Regions from separate parts of the Pseudomonas sp. BNK-30 genome, predicted to be linked through region 3. Evidence: riboswitches for the same ligand, from Rfam matches in the RefSeq annotation. Region 3 holds a riboswitch; each other region holds the start of a gene.
The links. A riboswitch is a leader RNA that binds a small molecule or an ion and turns the genes downstream of it on or off. The one in region 3 is predicted to bind cobalamin.
Positions count from the first base shown of each region.

Region 1: it holds a riboswitch for cobalamin, as region 3 does, so the genes downstream of both, ACMGGN_RS08530 (CbtB domain-containing protein) here and cobO (cob(I)yrinic acid a,c-diamide adenosyltransferase) in region 3, are expected to answer to the same signal.
Region 2: it holds a riboswitch for cobalamin, as region 3 does, so the genes downstream of both, ACMGGN_RS12450 (ABC transporter substrate-binding protein) here and cobO (cob(I)yrinic acid a,c-diamide adenosyltransferase) in region 3, are expected to answer to the same signal.

Region 1 covers NZ_CP179904.1:1,828,170-1,833,597, reverse strand. Annotated here, with positions in the region: gene cobW (cobalamin biosynthesis protein CobW) at 1-606, opposite strand, end outside; cobalamin riboswitch at 705-915, opposite strand; gene ACMGGN_RS08535 (hypothetical protein) at 971-1,285, opposite strand; cobalamin riboswitch at 1,961-2,186, shown strand; gene ACMGGN_RS08530 (CbtB domain-containing protein) at 2,295-2,480, shown strand; gene ACMGGN_RS08525 (CbtA family protein) at 2,490-3,200, shown strand; gene ACMGGN_RS08520 (cobalamin biosynthesis protein) at 3,218-3,610, shown strand; gene cobM (precorrin-4 C(11)-methyltransferase) at 3,643-4,395, shown strand; gene ACMGGN_RS08510 (DUF1272 domain-containing protein) at 4,462-4,704, shown strand; gene ACMGGN_RS08505 (response regulator transcription factor) at 4,931-5,428, shown strand, end outside.
Region 2 covers NZ_CP179904.1:2,650,428-2,655,855, forward strand. Annotated here, with positions in the region: gene ACMGGN_RS12435 (ABC transporter permease) at 1-195, shown strand, start outside; gene ACMGGN_RS12440 (ABC transporter ATP-binding protein) at 215-1,363, shown strand; gene ACMGGN_RS12445 (DUF1624 domain-containing protein) at 1,785-2,951, shown strand; cobalamin riboswitch at 2,980-3,178, shown strand; gene ACMGGN_RS12450 (ABC transporter substrate-binding protein) at 3,289-4,299, shown strand; gene ACMGGN_RS12455 (FecCD family ABC transporter permease) at 4,299-5,315, shown strand; gene ACMGGN_RS12460 (ABC transporter ATP-binding protein) at 5,312-5,428, shown strand, end outside.
Region 3 covers NZ_CP179904.1:3,379,912-3,385,339, reverse strand. Annotated here, with positions in the region: gene hda (DnaA regulatory inactivator Hda) at 1-683, shown strand, start outside; gene ACMGGN_RS15745 (C40 family peptidase) at 810-1,454, shown strand; gene ACMGGN_RS15740 (C40 family peptidase) at 1,591-2,124, shown strand; cobalamin riboswitch at 2,250-2,470, shown strand; gene cobO (cob(I)yrinic acid a,c-diamide adenosyltransferase) at 2,589-3,200, shown strand; gene ACMGGN_RS15730 (cobyrinate a,c-diamide synthase) at 3,197-4,492, shown strand; gene bluB (5,6-dimethylbenzimidazole synthase) at 4,489-5,139, shown strand; gene cbiB (adenosylcobinamide-phosphate synthase CbiB) at 5,136-5,428, shown strand, end outside.

The sequences.
Region 1 (5,428 bases), 1.6 Mb from region 3:
GGCGCGCACTTTGGCCAGGCCTTCGGCGTCGATCAGGTCAGCTTTGTTCAGTACCACCAGATCGGCACTGGCCAGTTGATCGGCGAACAATTCGTGCAGCGGCGACTCATGGTCCAGGTTGGGGTCGAGCTTGCGTTGGGCGTCGACCTGGTCCGGGTAGGCGGCGAAGGTACCGGCGGCGACAGCTGGGCTGTCGACCACGGTGATAACCGCGTCGACGGTGCAGGCGTTGCGGATTTCCGGCCACTGGAAGGCTTGCACGAGCGGTTTTGGCAGTGCGAGGCCGCTGGTTTCGATGAGGATGTGGTCGAGGTCGCCACGGCGCGCCACCAGTTCACGCATGACCGGGAAGAATTCTTCTTGCACGGTGCAGCAGAGGCAGCCATTGGCCAGTTCGTAGACGCGGCCGCTGGCCTCTTCTTCGGTGCAGCCGATGCTGCACTGCTTGAGGATTTCACCATCGATGCCGAGTTCGCCGAACTCATTGACGATGACTGCGATGCGTCGGCCTTGTGCGTTGTCGAGCATGTGCCGGAGCAAGGTGGTTTTGCCCGAGCCGAGGAAGCCGGTGACGATGGTGACGGGGAGTTTGGCCAGTGTTTTCATGTCGCGTTGCCCTTGGCAGGATGGCGCGGGCATGCGGGACGAAAGCCGCGGCCAGGTCGGCCGGGCTCGTTCGCCACCGGATCACCCCGCCCGGTTGATAGTCGAAAACGTTGCGAGGCAGGTCTCCTGGCTTGCACCGTTGCGGCCCTTTCGATCACGGGGCTGGCGGGATGACGCCTTCCCGCGCTTGGGCGCAGTGGCTATGTCGATCCGTTACCGGTGCTTACAGTTGCGGGGGCAGCCGCGGCTTGTACCGCGTTCCCGTCTTAGCTTCGGCCTGGCCGAAGAACCTCGAAGCGGCAAGGCTACGCGGGGGGTGGCAGGTGGTCAACTGTTGGCGTGCACCACCCACGCCCCTCTCCAATTAACCCTGCTCTTGCTGTTGCTGTTGCTGTTGCTGTTGCTGTTGCTGTTGCTGTTGCTGTTGCTCTTGCTGTTGCTCTTGCTGTTGCTCTTGCTGTTGCTCTTGCTGTTGCTCTTGCTGTTGCTCTTGCTGTTGCTCTTGCTGTTGCTCTTGCTGTTGCTCTTGCTGTTGCTCTTGCTGTTGCTCTTGCTGTTGCTCTTGCTGTTGCTCTTGCTGTTGCTGTTGCTGTTGCTTTTCTAGCGCGCAAGTACAGGCACCACAGATCGCGACTTCAGGAGGCCGAGCGCAGGTCTTGCGAAGGGAGGTGACGGGCATGGATGCCCGTCAAGCGCTGCGGCCCATGGATGGGCCGTCAGCGCGGTCCTCCCGGGAGCAAGGCCGGAGCGAGGGAACCCCGGAGCGTAGCGTAGGGGCCGGATGATAGGAGCCAGCCTTTTTTGGTTACTTTTTGGGGCGTTTGCCAAAAAGTGACCCGCCGTAAGGGCGGAAAGGTGAGTGAGCGCCGCCACCGCAAATGGATATGCCCGCATGAATCAAAGCCCTCGCATGAGCTTCTGGCTTCTGGCTTCTGGCTTCTGGCTTCTGGCTTCTGGCTTTCAGCTAGCGTGAATATCTATTTGCCGTGGCGGCGCTCACTCACCTTTCCGCCCTTACGGCGGGTCCCTTTTTGTCTTGGCAAAAAGGAACCAAAAACCGCCTGCTCCCATCATCCGGCCCCTACGCTTCGCTCCGGGGTTCCCTCGCTCCGGCCTTGCTCCCGGGAGGACCGCGCTGACGGCCCATCCATGGGCCGCAGCGCTTGACGGGCATCCATGCCCGTCACCTCCCTTCGCAAGACCTGCGCTCGGCCTCCTGAAGTCGCAATCTGCGGTGCCTGTACTACCGCGCTCTGAAAAGCAAAAGCAAAAGCAAACAACGGCAACGGCAACGGCAACGGCAACGGCAAGCAAATCGTGACCTACGATTGACGCAAACCCTGCCCCGTGCTCTCCTTGCACCTTGCGTTCAGGTGCCCCCTCTGGGGGTGAAACGGGAAACCGGTGCGTCGCAGGCCCTCGATCAGGGCCGGACAATCCCGGTGCTGCCCCCGCAACGGTAAGCGAGCGAAGCGTCTAAACCACTGTGCCACATCGTACGGCATGGGAAGGTGACGCTTTACCAGGAGCCCTGCTCCTCCTCGCAAGCCCGGAGACCGGCCTGGCGTTCATCAACACCCCGCGGTGGGCGGGCGCTGTCGCATTTCCCTGGGCCATTCAAGCCCGGGGTTGCCGCGCTTGCCTGTTGCTCAATCGGCACAATGCCCTACAAAGCAGAGGAACGCGTCATGCCCGTCACCAGCGCCAAACACGGTATCGCCACCCCCGTCACCCTCAGCCAGCGCGTGGTCATCGCCGCCGCTGCCAGCCTGTTGGGCCTGTGCCTGATCTACTTTGCCGGCTTCTCACACATCGAAGCCGTGCACAACGCTGCCCACGACACCCGCCACAGCGCCGCGTTCCCTTGCCACTGAGACCGCCCCATGATCAAGCGCATTGCCCGCACCGCCGGGTTCAGCGGGCTGCTCGCAGCCTTGTTGTTGACCCTGCTGCAAAGCTTCTGGGTCGCACCGCTGATTCTTGAGGCGGAAACCTATGAATCGGCAGCCCCCACCACCGAGCACCACAGCCACGATATCCAGGCAACCGTTGGGCATGAACATGCTGCGGCGCACGAACACAGTGCCGATGCCTGGTCACCGGAGGACGGCTGGCAGCGCATCCTCGCCACCACCGGTGGCAACCTCGTCGTAGCCGTCGGCTTCGCCCTGATCCTTGCCGCGCTGTACAGCCTGCGTGAGCCCAACCGCGTCACCACCGGCGCATTATGGGGCTTGGCCGGGTTCGCCGTGTTCTGCCTGGCACCCACCTTGGGCCTGCCGCCAGAGCTGCCAGGCACCGCAGCCGCAGACCTCGGCCAGCGCCAGAACTGGTGGATTGGCACCGCCGCCGCCACCGCGCTGGGGCTTGCATTGCTGGTGTTCGCTCGTCATTGGCTGCTCAAGGCCCTCGGGGCAGTATTGCTGGTAGTGCCGCATTTGATCGGCGCTCCGCAACCCGAAGTCCATGAAAGCCTGGCCCCAGAAGCCCTGGAAACACAGTTCAAGATCGCTTCGTGGGCAACCAACGCTGCCTTCTGGCTGGCTCTGGGCCTACTCAGCGCCTGGCTGTACCGCCGTTCCAGCCAGGCTTGATGGCAAGCCACCACCCGCTGCCGGCGCTTTACGCCGGCTTTGGTTGCCGCCGGGGCTGCCCGGTTGAGGTCCTGGACGATCTGCTGCACCAGGCACTTCATGGCCACGGGCTGACGCTGTCGGCGTTGCGCGGCATCGCCAGCATCACGTCGAAAGCCGACGAACCTGGCCTGCGACAACTCGCCGAACGTCACAATTTGCCCCTGCTGGTGTTCGACGCCTCGCAACTACAGGCTTACGAGCCACAACTGAGCCATCGCTCTGCGGTGGCATTCGCCCACAGCGGTTGCTGGGGCGTCGCGGAGAGCGCAGCCCTGGCAATGGCCCATCATGAACGCGGCAACGCCACGCTTGTGGTGACGCGGCAAACGCTCGGCGCCGCTACCCTGGCCCTTGCCTGCGGCGGATAATTGCCCCACCCATTCACCTGCAAGGATTTTCCATGACGGTCTACTTCATCGGCGCCGGCCCCGGCGACCCGGAATTGATCACGGTCAAAGGGCAACGCCTGATCCGTCAGTGCCCAGTGATCATCTACGCCGGCTCCCTGGTGCCCGCGGCAGTGCTCGACGGGCACCAGGCCGAGACCGTGATAAACAGCGCGGAACTGCACCTGGAGCAAATCGTGGAGGCCATGCACGCGGCCCATGAAAAAGGCCAGGATGTCGCCCGTGTTCACAGTGGCGATCCCAGCTTGTACGGCGCAATCGGCGAGCAGATCCGCCATCTGCGCGAGCTGGGTATCGATTACCAGATCATTCCGGGTGTAACCGCTACCGCTGCCAGTGCCGCGTTGCTGGGCTGCGAGCTGACGCTGCCTGAGGTGGCGCAGACGGTCATTCTAACCCGCTACGGGGACAGCTCACCCATGCCAGCAGGCGAGCAACTGGGCGACCTGGCGCGTCATGGTTGCACCTTGGCGATCCACCTCGGCGTGAAACACCTGGCTCGAATCGTCGATGAGCTTGTCCCCCATTACGGCGCAGGCTGCCCGGTGGCCGTTGTTCACCGCGCCACTTGGCCCGATCAGGACTGGGCACGGGGCACCCTCGAGGATATCGTCGAGAAGGCAGCCGCGAAGGGTTTTCGTCGCACCGCGCTGATTCTCGTCGGGCACGTACTGGGCGATGCTCCGTTCGCCGAGTCAGCCCTGTACCGCGCCGGGCATGCGCACCTTTATCGCCGGGGCAGTTGAACATTGCCAAGCTGATACAGACCGTAGCAGACTCCAGGCTCCATCCCGCGGACCGGAGTCGCGCCCATGCTGGAACTACGCCCCAATTGCGAATGCTGCAATAGCGATCTGCCGGGCGACAGCCCTGACGCGCTGATCTGCTCGTTCGAATGCACATTCTGCAAAAGCTGTGCTGAAACCCACTTCAATGGCCGCTGCCCCAACTGCTCAGGTCAATTGGTCGCACGCCCCACCCGGGTTGGTACGGCCTTGAGCAACAACCCACCTGCCACTGAGCGCGTGCTCAAGCCCCACGCCCGCTGTGCTTGAACAACTTGCAGCCACAAGCATCGGCGAAAAAATACCCTGGCGATGCTTGTACTCAGACGATTTTGTAGGATTTTTCAACAAAGTCGTCCCCCTAACTCAACAGATCTATACTCGCCATTACCAAGGAACCGGAATGGACGTATCGTGCTGCGCTGCAGAAAGACCTTGCAGACGTATTCCTGATTAGCCTTAGGAAACGGACCACATTCCGACAGGAGTTAGCCTCATGACAACCGTGCTGATCGTTGACGATCACTCTACCGTTCGATTCGCGCTGCGCATGCTGCTTGAGCGCGAGCGCTTCAAAGTTGTGGGGGAAGTCGAGAACGGTAGCGAAGTGGCGCAGGTAGCACGCAACCTGCGACCCGACGTCGTGATCCTGGATATCGGGCTTCCTGGCCTCGACGGCATGGAAGTCATCAAGCGCCTGCAGCAACTCGAACAGGTCCCCAGGATCATGGTATTGACCGGACAGGCCACCGAGTTGTACGTCCGCCGTTGCCTGGATGCCGGTATAGGCGCATTTGTAACCAAAGATGAAGATCTCGATGCCGTCGTCTTTGCCATGAAAGCCTTGGTCAAGGGGTACTCGACCTTCCCGCAGATGTCGGTGAACAGCAACACTCTGGACAGCGAGCACGGGCGCCTGGGCAGCCTGTCAAATCGGGAGATGGAAGTGCTTCGGCGTCTGGCCCGTGGTGAAAACAACAAGAACATAGGCCAT
Region 2 (5,428 bases), 730 kb from region 3:
TCGTGGGACGAGGTGGTACTGAGCGTGATGATGGCCAGCCCCGACCTGCAAACCTTGCCCGTGAAGATGTGGACCACCCTGCGCCAGGACCTGAGCCCGGTGATCGCCGTCGCCTCGACGCTGCTGATCGGCCTGTCGCTGATGGTCATGGTCATTGCCGCCGCCTTGCGCCGGCGCACCGAAACGAACGCCTGAGCGCCCGGAGAAAACAACAATGAGTGCAGTGATCAAAGACAACGCGCACAACAAGACCCTGGTCAGCCTGCGCGGCCTGAACAAGCATTACGGTGACTTCACCGCCGTGGATAATCTCGACCTGGAAATCCAGGACGGCGAGTTTCTCACCTTCCTCGGCTCCAGCGGCTCGGGCAAGTCCACCACCCTGTCGATGCTGGCCGGGTTCGAGACGCCCAGCAGCGGCGAGATTCTGGTCGAGGGCCAGTCGCTGGTGAATGTGCCACCGCACAAGCGCGACATCGGCATGGTGTTCCAGCGTTACTCGCTGTTCCCGCACCTGAATGTGCGTGACAACATCGCCTTCCCCTTGGCCATCCGCAAGCTCGGCGCGGCAGAAACCAAGAAGCGGGTCGACGCCATGCTCAAGCTGGTACAACTGGAGGCGTTCGCCCATCGCAAACCCTCGCAGATGTCGGGCGGCCAGCAACAGCGTGTGGCGATTGCCCGCGCCCTGGTGTACGAACCACGCATCCTGCTGATGGACGAGCCACTCGGCGCGCTGGACAAGAAACTGCGCGAAGACCTGCAGGATGAACTGCGCCAGTTGCACCGCCGGCTGGGCATCACCATCGTCTACGTCACCCACGACCAGGAAGAAGCCATGCGCCTGTCCCAGCGCATCGCCATCTTCAGCCACGGCAAGATCGTCGGCCTGGGCACCGGCTATGACCTCTACCAGAACCCGCCCAACGCCTTTGTCGCCTCGTTCCTGGGCAACTCCAACTTCCTGCGCATCACGGCCAGCAGCAACGGTGCCGGCAGTTTCGAAGGCCAGCCAGTAGCGATCCGCCTGACGCCTGGCCTGGCGGCGGGCCAGGATGCGCTGATCATGGTACGCCCGGAAAAGGCCCTGGCACTCACCGCCGACCAGGCTGCACGCGAGCCGTTGCCCGCGGGCTGGAACGAAGTGCTTGCCAAGGTCGGCGAGGTGCTGTTCCTCGGCGAAAGCCAGACCTGCCATGTAATGACCCCGGGCGGTACTGAACTGACCGTGAAAGCACTGTCGGCTGCGGGTATGTCCATGCAGCCCGGAGACACCGTGAAGGTCCGCTGGGCGGTTGCAGATGCCTGCATCTACACCGAATGGGCGCAAAGCGACCTGAGCAAGTCGGCCGGCGCGCACTGAGCATCAGCAGCAGGTAAATGATTGACGCGCATCCCGCCCAATAGTCATACGCGCGCCAGTTTCAGGCATCCTGCGCCGCCGCGCGCGGGGTGAAACGGGAGCCGGTGCGTCGGGGGCCACGACAAGTCCGGCGCTGCCCTCTCAAGCCCGTGGTGTTTGTACCTGGAGGCGACTGCGTGCCGCAGTCGCACTTGGCGACGGTGGCTTACAGCTTCAGATTTGAGCTGACTGTATCGGCCTCATCGCCGGCAAGCCGGCCACACAGGGACCCCGCTGCTCTCGAGCTCAGCGCAAACCCAGTAGGAGCTGGCTTGCCGGCGATGACGGCTGAACCGCCACTGCAAAAACCACTACCCGGCACAAATGAAATAGTTATAAGATAACGTTTCATTTGACATCCATTCCTGCCTGCGACCCCTCCATGACAAGTGCCGCCGCCACCCCCACTCAGCTCACCCAACGCCTGCAGAGCATCGATGCCCTGCGCGGCCTGGTGATCCTGTTCATGCTGCTCGACCACGTCCGCGAGACATTTTTCCTGCACCGCCAAGTCAGCGACCCGATGAGCATCGACGCCACCGACCCGTCCCTGTTCTTCAGCCGCACCCTGGCCCACCTATGTGCACCAGTGTTCGTACTGCTCACTGGCCTGTCAGCGTGGCTGTACGGCGAGAAGTATCAGGGCCGCAGCGATGTCTCGGCGTTCCTGTTCAAGCGCGGCCTGTTCCTGGTAGTGCTGGAGTTCACCCTGGTGAATTTCGCCTGGACCTTCCAGCTGCCGCCCAGTGTCATCTACCTGCAGGTGATCTGGGCCATCGGGGTCAGCATGATCGCCCTGTCGCTGCTGGTATGGCTGCCGCGCCCGGCGCTGGTTGTGCTGGGCGCAGTGATCATCGCCGGGCACAACCTGCTCGACAGCCTGCACTTTGGCGCTGAGTCGGCGATGCATGTGCCGTGGGCGATCCTGCATGACCGTGGCTGGCTGGAGCTCTCTGAAAGCCTGCGCCTGCGCACCTCCTACCCGGTACTGCCGTGGATCGGCGTCATTGCCTTGGGCTATGGCCTGGGCCCTTGGTTCGCCCGTGGCAGCGATGCCGGCCAGCGTCAGTACCGCCTGCTGCTGGCAGGGGTCATCGCCCTGCTCGGCTTCATGGCGCTGCGCATGCTCAATGGCTACGGCGAAGCGCCGTGGAGCGGCTACCCGACGCTTACCCAGACCGTGATGAGTTTCTTCAACATCACCAAATACCCGCCTTCGTTGTTGTTCCTGGCCCTGACCCTGGGCTGCGGCCTGCTGTTGCTGCGCGCCTTTGAGCGCGCAGGGCAAGCCCGCTGGATCGGTGCCCTGGCGGTGTTTGGCGCGGCACCGATGTTCTTCTATCTGCTGCACCTGTACGTGTTGAAACTGATGTACCTGGCCAGCGTCGCCCTGTTCGGCCGCAATCACGGCGACTACTTCGGTTTTGACGGCATTGGCGCGGTGTGGCTGGGTGCTGTGCTGCTGGCCATGGCGCTGTACCTGCCGGTGCGCTGGTTCGCCAGGCTCAAGGCGCGCCGACGCGACATCACCTGGCTCAAGTACTTCTGATTTAGCGTTTTCACCGGCTGCCTGATGGTCTACCATGCGGGCCGCCGGTTTCCACCACGGAAATAATAGGGAATCCCAGGCCGCCCAGGCGCGCCAAACGGAACTGCCCCCGCAACTGTAGGTGCCGAGCCCGCTCCATCGATGCCACTGGATCAGCCGATCCGGGAAGGCCGGAGCCGGGTGATGACGCACCAGTCAGGAGACCTGCCGGCTTACATTCACCAACCGGCGGGGTGTCCGGGATTGGCCATCAGAGTTGCCCCTGTCGCCTGCAGGGGCGCGGCGATGCCTGTCCGTGCGTTCCTTCCGTGAACTGTCCGATAGGAGATCGCCCCGCATGCTGTCCCGTTTCGCCACCCTGCTCGCCGGCTTGAGCCTCACCGGCGCTGCCCAGGCCGCCGCCACGCACTACCCGCTGACCGTGGACAACTGCGGCATGCCGCAGACCTTCACCCACGCCCCCGAGCGCGCAGTCACCATCGGCCAGGCCGGCACCGAAATCCTCTACGCGCTGGGGTTGGGCGACAAACTGGCCGGCACATCGCTGTGGTTCAACAACGTCTTGCCCGAATACAAGGCGCAGAACGACAAGGTGCCGCGCCTGGCCGACAACGACCCGAGCTTCGAAGCAGTGGTGGGCAAGCGACCAGAGTTGGTGGCGGTGCAGTTCGAGTGGATGGTCGGCGCCCAGGGCGTGGTCGCGACCCGTGAGCAGTTCAACGAACTGAAGGTCCCCACCTATCTGCTGCCCTCAGACTGCGAAGGCAAGGACAACCTGGTGGGGGCCGATGGCACGCGACTACAGGCGTTTCAGGTCCAGAGCATCTACAAGAGCGTCAGCCAGCTGGCGGAAATCTTCGACGTCCAGGACCGCGGCGCGGCACTGAACAGCGACCTCAAGGCGCGCCTGGACAGCGCCAGGCAACAACTGGCCGGCAAAGACCTGAGCCAGACTTCGGCACTGTTCTGGTTCTCCAGCGCCGACCTCGACATCGACCCCTACGTTGCGGGCCGCCAGGGCGTGGCGGACTTCATGCTGCGCACCCTGGGTGTACGCAACGTGGTCGAGTCCACCGAAGAGTGGCCCACGGTGGGCTGGGAAACCATCGCCAAGGCCAACCCTACGTGGCTGATCATCGCCCGCATGGATCGCCGCCGCTTTCCGGCCGACGACTACCAGAAGAAGCTCGAATTCCTGCGCAGCGACCCGGTAACCCAGCACATGGATGCCGTGAAGAACAACCGCATCATCATCCTCGACGCCGATGCCATGCAGGCCGGTATCCGCCTGTTCCGGGGCCTGCAGACCCTGTCGGCAGCCTTCGCCAGCGGTAAAGCGGCGCCGTGATGAACCGTAAGCTGCCCTGCTGCGCCCTGGCCCTGGTTGCCCTGCTCGGCGCGCTGCTTGCCGGCACCGCCATTGGCGAGACCACCGTGTCACCCAGCGTGGTGTACCAGGTACTGGCCAACCACCTGTGGCAGGCCGGTTACCCGGTCGACCCGATCGACGCCGGTATCGTCTGGAACTACCGCCTGACCCGCACGCTGGTCGCCGCAGCCTGTGGCGCAGGGCTGGCGACCTGTGGGGTGATCCTGCAGGCGCTGCTGCGCAACCCGCTGGCCGAACCCTATTTGCTGGGCCTGTCGGCCGGGGCTTCGACCGGCGCCGTGCTGGTAGGCCTGCTGGGCCTGGGCAGTGTTGCCCTGAGCATGTCGGGCGGCGCCTTTGTCGGCGCCGTCGCGGCCTTCGCCCTGGTCCTGGTGCTGGCCCGCGCAGCCGGCCCGAGCAGCAACAACGCCCAAGTGATCCTGGCAGGGATTGCCGGCTCGCAACTGTTCAACGCCCTGACGGCGTTTCTGATCACCAAATCGGCCACGGCCGAACAGGCTCGCGGCATCCTGTTCTGGCTGCTGGGCAACCTCAGTGGCGTGCGCTGGCCGTCAGTATGGCTGGCGCTGCCGGTGGCGCTGTTCGGGCTGGTGGTGTGCCTGTGGCACCGGCGCACACTGGACGCTTTCACCTTCGGTACCGATTCGGCGGCGTCGCTGGGCATTGCAGTGCGGCGCAGCCAGTTGCTGCTGATCAGTTGCGCGGCGCTGGTGACGGCGGTGATGGTGTCCATCGTCGGCGCCATCGGTTTTGTCGGGCTGGTCATCCCGCATGCCCTGCGCCTGATGCTCGGCCCAGGCCACAGCCGCCTGCTGCCGGCCAGCGCCCTGGGCGGTGCGCTGTTCCTGATCGCTGCGGACATGCTTTCACGCACGCTGATCCCCGGCCAGGTGATTCCAGTGGGCGTGGTCACAGCGCTGATCGGCGCACCTGTGTTTGCGTTGATCCTGGTCAGCCGCAGGGGGCGCGCATGACGGCCATGACACCCCCAAAGGTCGCCCCGCTCGCCTGCCAGGGCTTGGGTTTGCAACTGTCGGGCACCCCCGTGCTGCGCGATATCAACCTGACGATCGCCGCAGGTGAAACC
Region 3 (5,428 bases):
TGGGTGTGCGCCTGCGCGATGACGCCACCTTCATCAACTACTATCCGGGCGCCAATGCAGCGGCATTGGGCTACGTCGAGCGGCTGTGCGAAGCCGACGCCGGCTGGACCGAGAGCCTCATCTACCTGTGGGGCAAGCAGGGTGTCGGCCGTAGCCATCTGTTGCAGGCTGCCACACACCGCTTCCAGCAGCGTGGCGAAGCCGCTGTGTACCTGCCGCTGGCGCAGTTGCTCGACCGGGGCATCGGGTTGCTCGATTACCTGGCGCAGTACGAGCTGGTGTGCATCGACGACTTGCATGTGATTGCCGGCAAGGCGGAGTGGGAAGAGGCGATGTTCCATCTGTTCAACCGCCTGCGCGACAGCGGCCGGCGCCTGCTGCTGGCGGCCTCGGCCTCGCCGCGCGAACTGCCGATCAAGCTGCCCGACCTCAAGTCCCGCCTGACCCTGGCGCTGGTATTCCAGATGCGCGGCCTGTCTGATGAAGACAAGCTGCGCGCCCTGCAATTGCGCGCCTCGCGCCGTGGCCTGCACCTGACCGACGAAGTCGGCCATTTCATCCTTACCCGTGGTACGCGCAGCATGAGTGCGCTGTTCGACCTGCTCGAGCGGCTCGATCAGGCTTCTTTGCAGGCGCAGCGCAAGCTGACCATCCCGTTCCTGAAAGAAACGCTCGGCTGGTAAGCCCGTAAATACGCGGCTTTGAGCGGCAAAACGAAAAAGTCACATCTTTTTCGATAAAATTTGCAAATGGCCCTGATAGAAGGCATAGTTTCCCCCTTCTAAAGGACTACAGACACGGTCGTGCCCATGCTCAAGCGCTTCGCACCCCTCGTGCCCCTCGCACTCGTGACCCTGCTGATTGGCTGCGCGGCCCAAGGCCCTGTTTCCCAGCCCCAGGATCACACCCCGGTCGCCTCCCAGTCGGCGCCCGAGGCCAAGGCTTCGGTATCGTCCGTATTCGGCGAGCAGCAAGAGCTGGCCACTGAAGATGACCTTCAGGCGTTCTCCAGCAACAGCAAGCCTTATCAGTTGCCAGTATTGGCCGACAGCATCCTGGAGCGCGGCATGTCCCTGATCGGTACCCGTTACCGCTTCGGTGGGACCTCGCAGGCGTCCGGTTTCGATTGCAGCGGTTTCATCGGCTATCTGTTCCGCGAAGAGGCCGGCATGAACCTGCCGCGCTCGACCCGCGAAATGATCAAGGTCGATGCGCCCAAAGTTGCCCGCAACAAGCTCAAGCCAGGTGATCTGCTGTTCTTCAGCACCAATGGCCGTGGCCGTGTCAGCCATGCCGGCATCTACTTGGGCGACAACCAGTTCATTCATTCCAGCAGCCGCCGCAGCGGTGGTGTGCGCATCGACAACCTCGGTGATCGCTACTGGAGCAAGACCTTCATCGAAGCCAAGCGCGCCTTGGCCATGGCGCCAGCGAGCAATATCGCACGCAACTGATATCAAAATGATGTACCCTGCCGCGGCGACGAAGCTTGAAAAGCTCGTCGCCGTGCGCATTTACAGAATGCGTCTAATCTAAATTCTCAACACTTTTCGGTTGCAGCCCAGCGATCTCAGACAGGATGTTCTGGCCATGGTGATGATGGCGCGCTTCGCATTCCTTTCCCTGGTGGCATTGCTTGCCGCCTGCTCCGGCCGTGCCCCGGCACCGGCGCCTGTGGTACAGCCACAGGTCCCGTACAGCCAACCCATAGCGTCCCCGGTTGCCAACGACGTGCTGATCCGCGCAATCGGCCTGGTGGGTACGCCGTATCGTTGGGGCGGCAACACTCCCGACTCCGGTTTCGATTGCAGTGGCTTGATCAACTACGTCTACCGGGACGCGGCGGGCATCAGCCTGCCTCGCTCCACGCGAGAAATGATCGTCATGCGTGCGCCGACCGTAGACGTTCACTCACTGCAATCGGGCGACCTGGTGTTCTTCGCGACCAGCGGTGGCTCGCAGGTGAGCCACGCCGGCATCTACGTGGGCGAAGGGCGGTTCGTGCATGCTCCGTCCACCGGTGGCACCGTGCGCCTGGACTACCTGTCCAACAGCTACTGGTCCAAAGCCTACCTGCAGGCAAAACGGGTGATTACCCAGGGGCACCTGGCACAGAACCCCTGATGGCGAAGCCGGCCACTCGCAAGGTGGCCGATGCGCGCCGCGCGGGCCGCGCTCCCTATCAAGAGCGCCTGAACCCTCAAGCGAAATCCCCGCCCTTCGATTGACGCTCCCGGTGCAACACTCTAACCTTCGCGCGTGTTTCAGGTGCCCTGCCAGCTCGTCTGGGCAGGGTGAAACTGGGAAGCCGGTGTGCGCCTGCAAGGTGCGAGTCCGGCGCTGCCCCCGCAACGGTAGGTGAGTCAAAAGCCGCGCACGGCCACTGGATACCAGTATCCGGGAAGGCGCGCAGGCCCGGGCCAACGCCCGCTCACGAGCCCGGAGACCGGCCTGTCACTGCCAACGGCATCACGGAGGGTGATGCGCGGTGCACCGTGGCATCTGGCCACGGCTCCTGCGCGTTCTCCGTCTGCCCGCCTATCGACCTGTCGCCGTATTTTGCGGGGCGACAGCCTGCGGAGACCCCCATGAGCGAAACCACCGAACGCGACGAACGTCATCTGGCGCGTATGCAGCGCAAGAAGGCGATCATCGACGAGCGCATCGCCAATTCCCCTAACGAGTGCGGCCTGCTGCTGGTGCTGACCGGCAATGGCAAGGGCAAGAGCAGCTCGGCGTTCGGCATGCTCGCACGCGCCCTGGGCCATGGCATGCAGTGTGGTGTGGTGCAGTTCATCAAGGGCCGCAACAGCACCGGCGAGGAGCTGTTCTTCCGGCGCTTCCCCGAGCAGGTGCGCTACCACGTGATGGGCGAAGGCTTTACCTGGGAAACCCAGGACCGCCAGCGCGACATTGCCGCCGCTGAGGCAGCCTGGGCGGTTTCGCGCCAGCTGCTGCAGGACCCGAGCATCCAGTTCGTGGTGCTCGACGAGCTGAACATCGCCCTCAAGCACGGCTACCTTGACCTCGATCAGGTGCTTGGCGATATCCAGGCGCGCCCCCCCATGCAGCATGTGATCGTCACCGGCCGCGCGGCCAAGCCCGAAATGGTCGAGCTGGCCGACACCGTCACCGAGATGGGTATGCTCAAGCATGCCTTCCAGGCCGGTATCCGCGCGCAGAAGGGCGTCGAACTGTGAGTCAGACGCGCCACTGCCCAGCCGTTCTGATCGCAGCACCGGCATCTGGCCAGGGCAAGACCACCGTGACTGCGGCCCTGGCCCGCCTGCACCGCAACCTGGGGCGCAAGGTCCGTGTGTTCAAATGCGGGCCTGATTTTCTCGACCCGATGATCCTTGAGCGTGCCAGTGGGGCGCCGGTGTACCAGCTCGACCTGTGGATGATCGGTGCGCAGGAAAGCCGGCGCCTGCTGTGGGAAGCGGCGGGTGAGGCCGACCTCATCCTGATCGAGGGCGTCATGGGCCTGTTCGACGGCACCCCATCCAGTGCCGACCTGGCGCGCCACTTCGGCGTGCCGGTTCTTGCCGTGATCGATGGTACGGCCATGGCCCAGACCTTTGGCGCACTGGCCCTGGGGCTGGCGCGCTACCAGGCCGACCTGCCGTTCGCTGGCGTGCTCGCCAACCGTGTCGGCAGCCTGCGCCACGCGCAGTTGCTCGAAGGTAGCCTGACCGAAGGCCTGCGCTGGTACGGCGGGCTGTCGCGCGAGCGCGGTATCGAGCTGCCCAGCCGCCACCTGGGGTTGGTTCAGGCCAGCGAGCTGAATGACCTGGATGCGCGCCTGGACGCTGCCGCCCAAGCACTGGGCAGCAGCTGCGATGCCGCATTGCCGCCGCCGGTGGCATTCGCCGCACCGGACGTACCGACGTGCAGCGCCACGCTGGCGGGTGTGCGCATTGGCATTGCCCGGGACGAAGCGTTTGCCTTCACCTACGGCGCCAACCTCGACCTGCTGCGCAACCTGGGCGCACAGCTGGCGTTCTTCTCGCCGCTGCACGACCGCGAGCTGCCCGCCGTGGACAGCCTGTACCTGCCGGGCGGCTACCCTGAGCTGCATCACCATGCGCTGGCCGCCAACGCACCGATGTGCGCCGCGATCCGTGCGCACCACGGCGCAGGCAAGCCGTTGCTGGCCGAGTGCGGTGGCATGCTTTACCTGCTCGATGCCCTGACCGATGTGGCCGGCGAGCGTGCCGCATTGCTTGGCCTGCTGCCCGGCGAGGCGACCATGCAGAAACGCCTGGCGGCGCTGGCCCTGCAGGCTGTGGAACTGCCCGAAGGCACCCTGCGCGGCCACACCTACCACCACTCGCTGACCAGCACCGAACTGCAGCCCATCGCCCGCGGCCAGAGCCCCAACGGCGGGCGCGGCAACGAGGCGGTCTATCGCCTTGGTCGGCTCACGGCATCCTATGTGCACTTCTATTTTCCCTCCAACCCTGAGGCGGCGGCGGCGCTGTTGCGGCCATGAGCGAGCACGCCTTCAGTGATGCCGAACGCGCGGCCGTCTACCGGGCAATCGGCGAGCGCCGCGACATGCGCCACTTCGCCGGCGGCAGCGTTGCGCCTGAAGTGCTCGGCCGCCTGCTCGCTGCCGCGCACCAGGCCCCCAGCGTTGGCCTGATGCAGCCTTGGCGTTTCATTCGCATCACCCAGGGTGAGCTGCGCGGGCGTATCCAGGCGCTGGTGGAGCAGGAGCGGGTGCGCACGGCCCACGCCTTGGGCGAGCGCACCGACGCATTCATGAAGCTCAAGGTAGAAGGCATCAACGACTGCGCCGAAGTGTGGGTGGCGGCGTTGATGGACAACCGCGAGCCACACATTTTCGGCCGGCGGACTTTGCCGGAAATGGACCTCGCCTCGCTCGCCTGCGCCATTCAGAACCTGTGGCTGGCGGCCCGCGTCGAAGGGCTGGGGCTGGGCTGGGTCTCGCTGTTCGACCCACAGGCACTGGCCGCGCTGCTGGGGATGCCAGCCGGCGCCAAACCGGTGGCGGTGCTGTGCCTGGGGCCTGTCACCGAATTCTATCCGGCACCCATGCTGGTGATGGAAAACTGGGCCGAAGAACGGCCCTTGAGCGACATGTTGTATGAAAACCAATGGGGGGAGCGCCCATGAGCGTCGCCTTGCTGACCGTGGCCGGCGTGGCCCTGGATGCGTTGTTCGGCGAGCCGCAGCGGCGCCATCCGCTGGTGGCCTTCGGTAACCTGGCGTCGAGCCTGGAGCAGCGCCTGAATGCCGGCGGGCGCGGTTGGCGCAGCCACGGCGTGAGTGCCTGGTTCCTGGCAGTGGTGCCCTTGACCCTGGTGGCGCTGATCCTCTCCTGGCTGCCCGGCATTGGCTGGCTGGTTGACGTGCTGGCGCTGTATTGCGCGCTGGGCCTGCGCAGCCTTGGCGAGCATGTGCT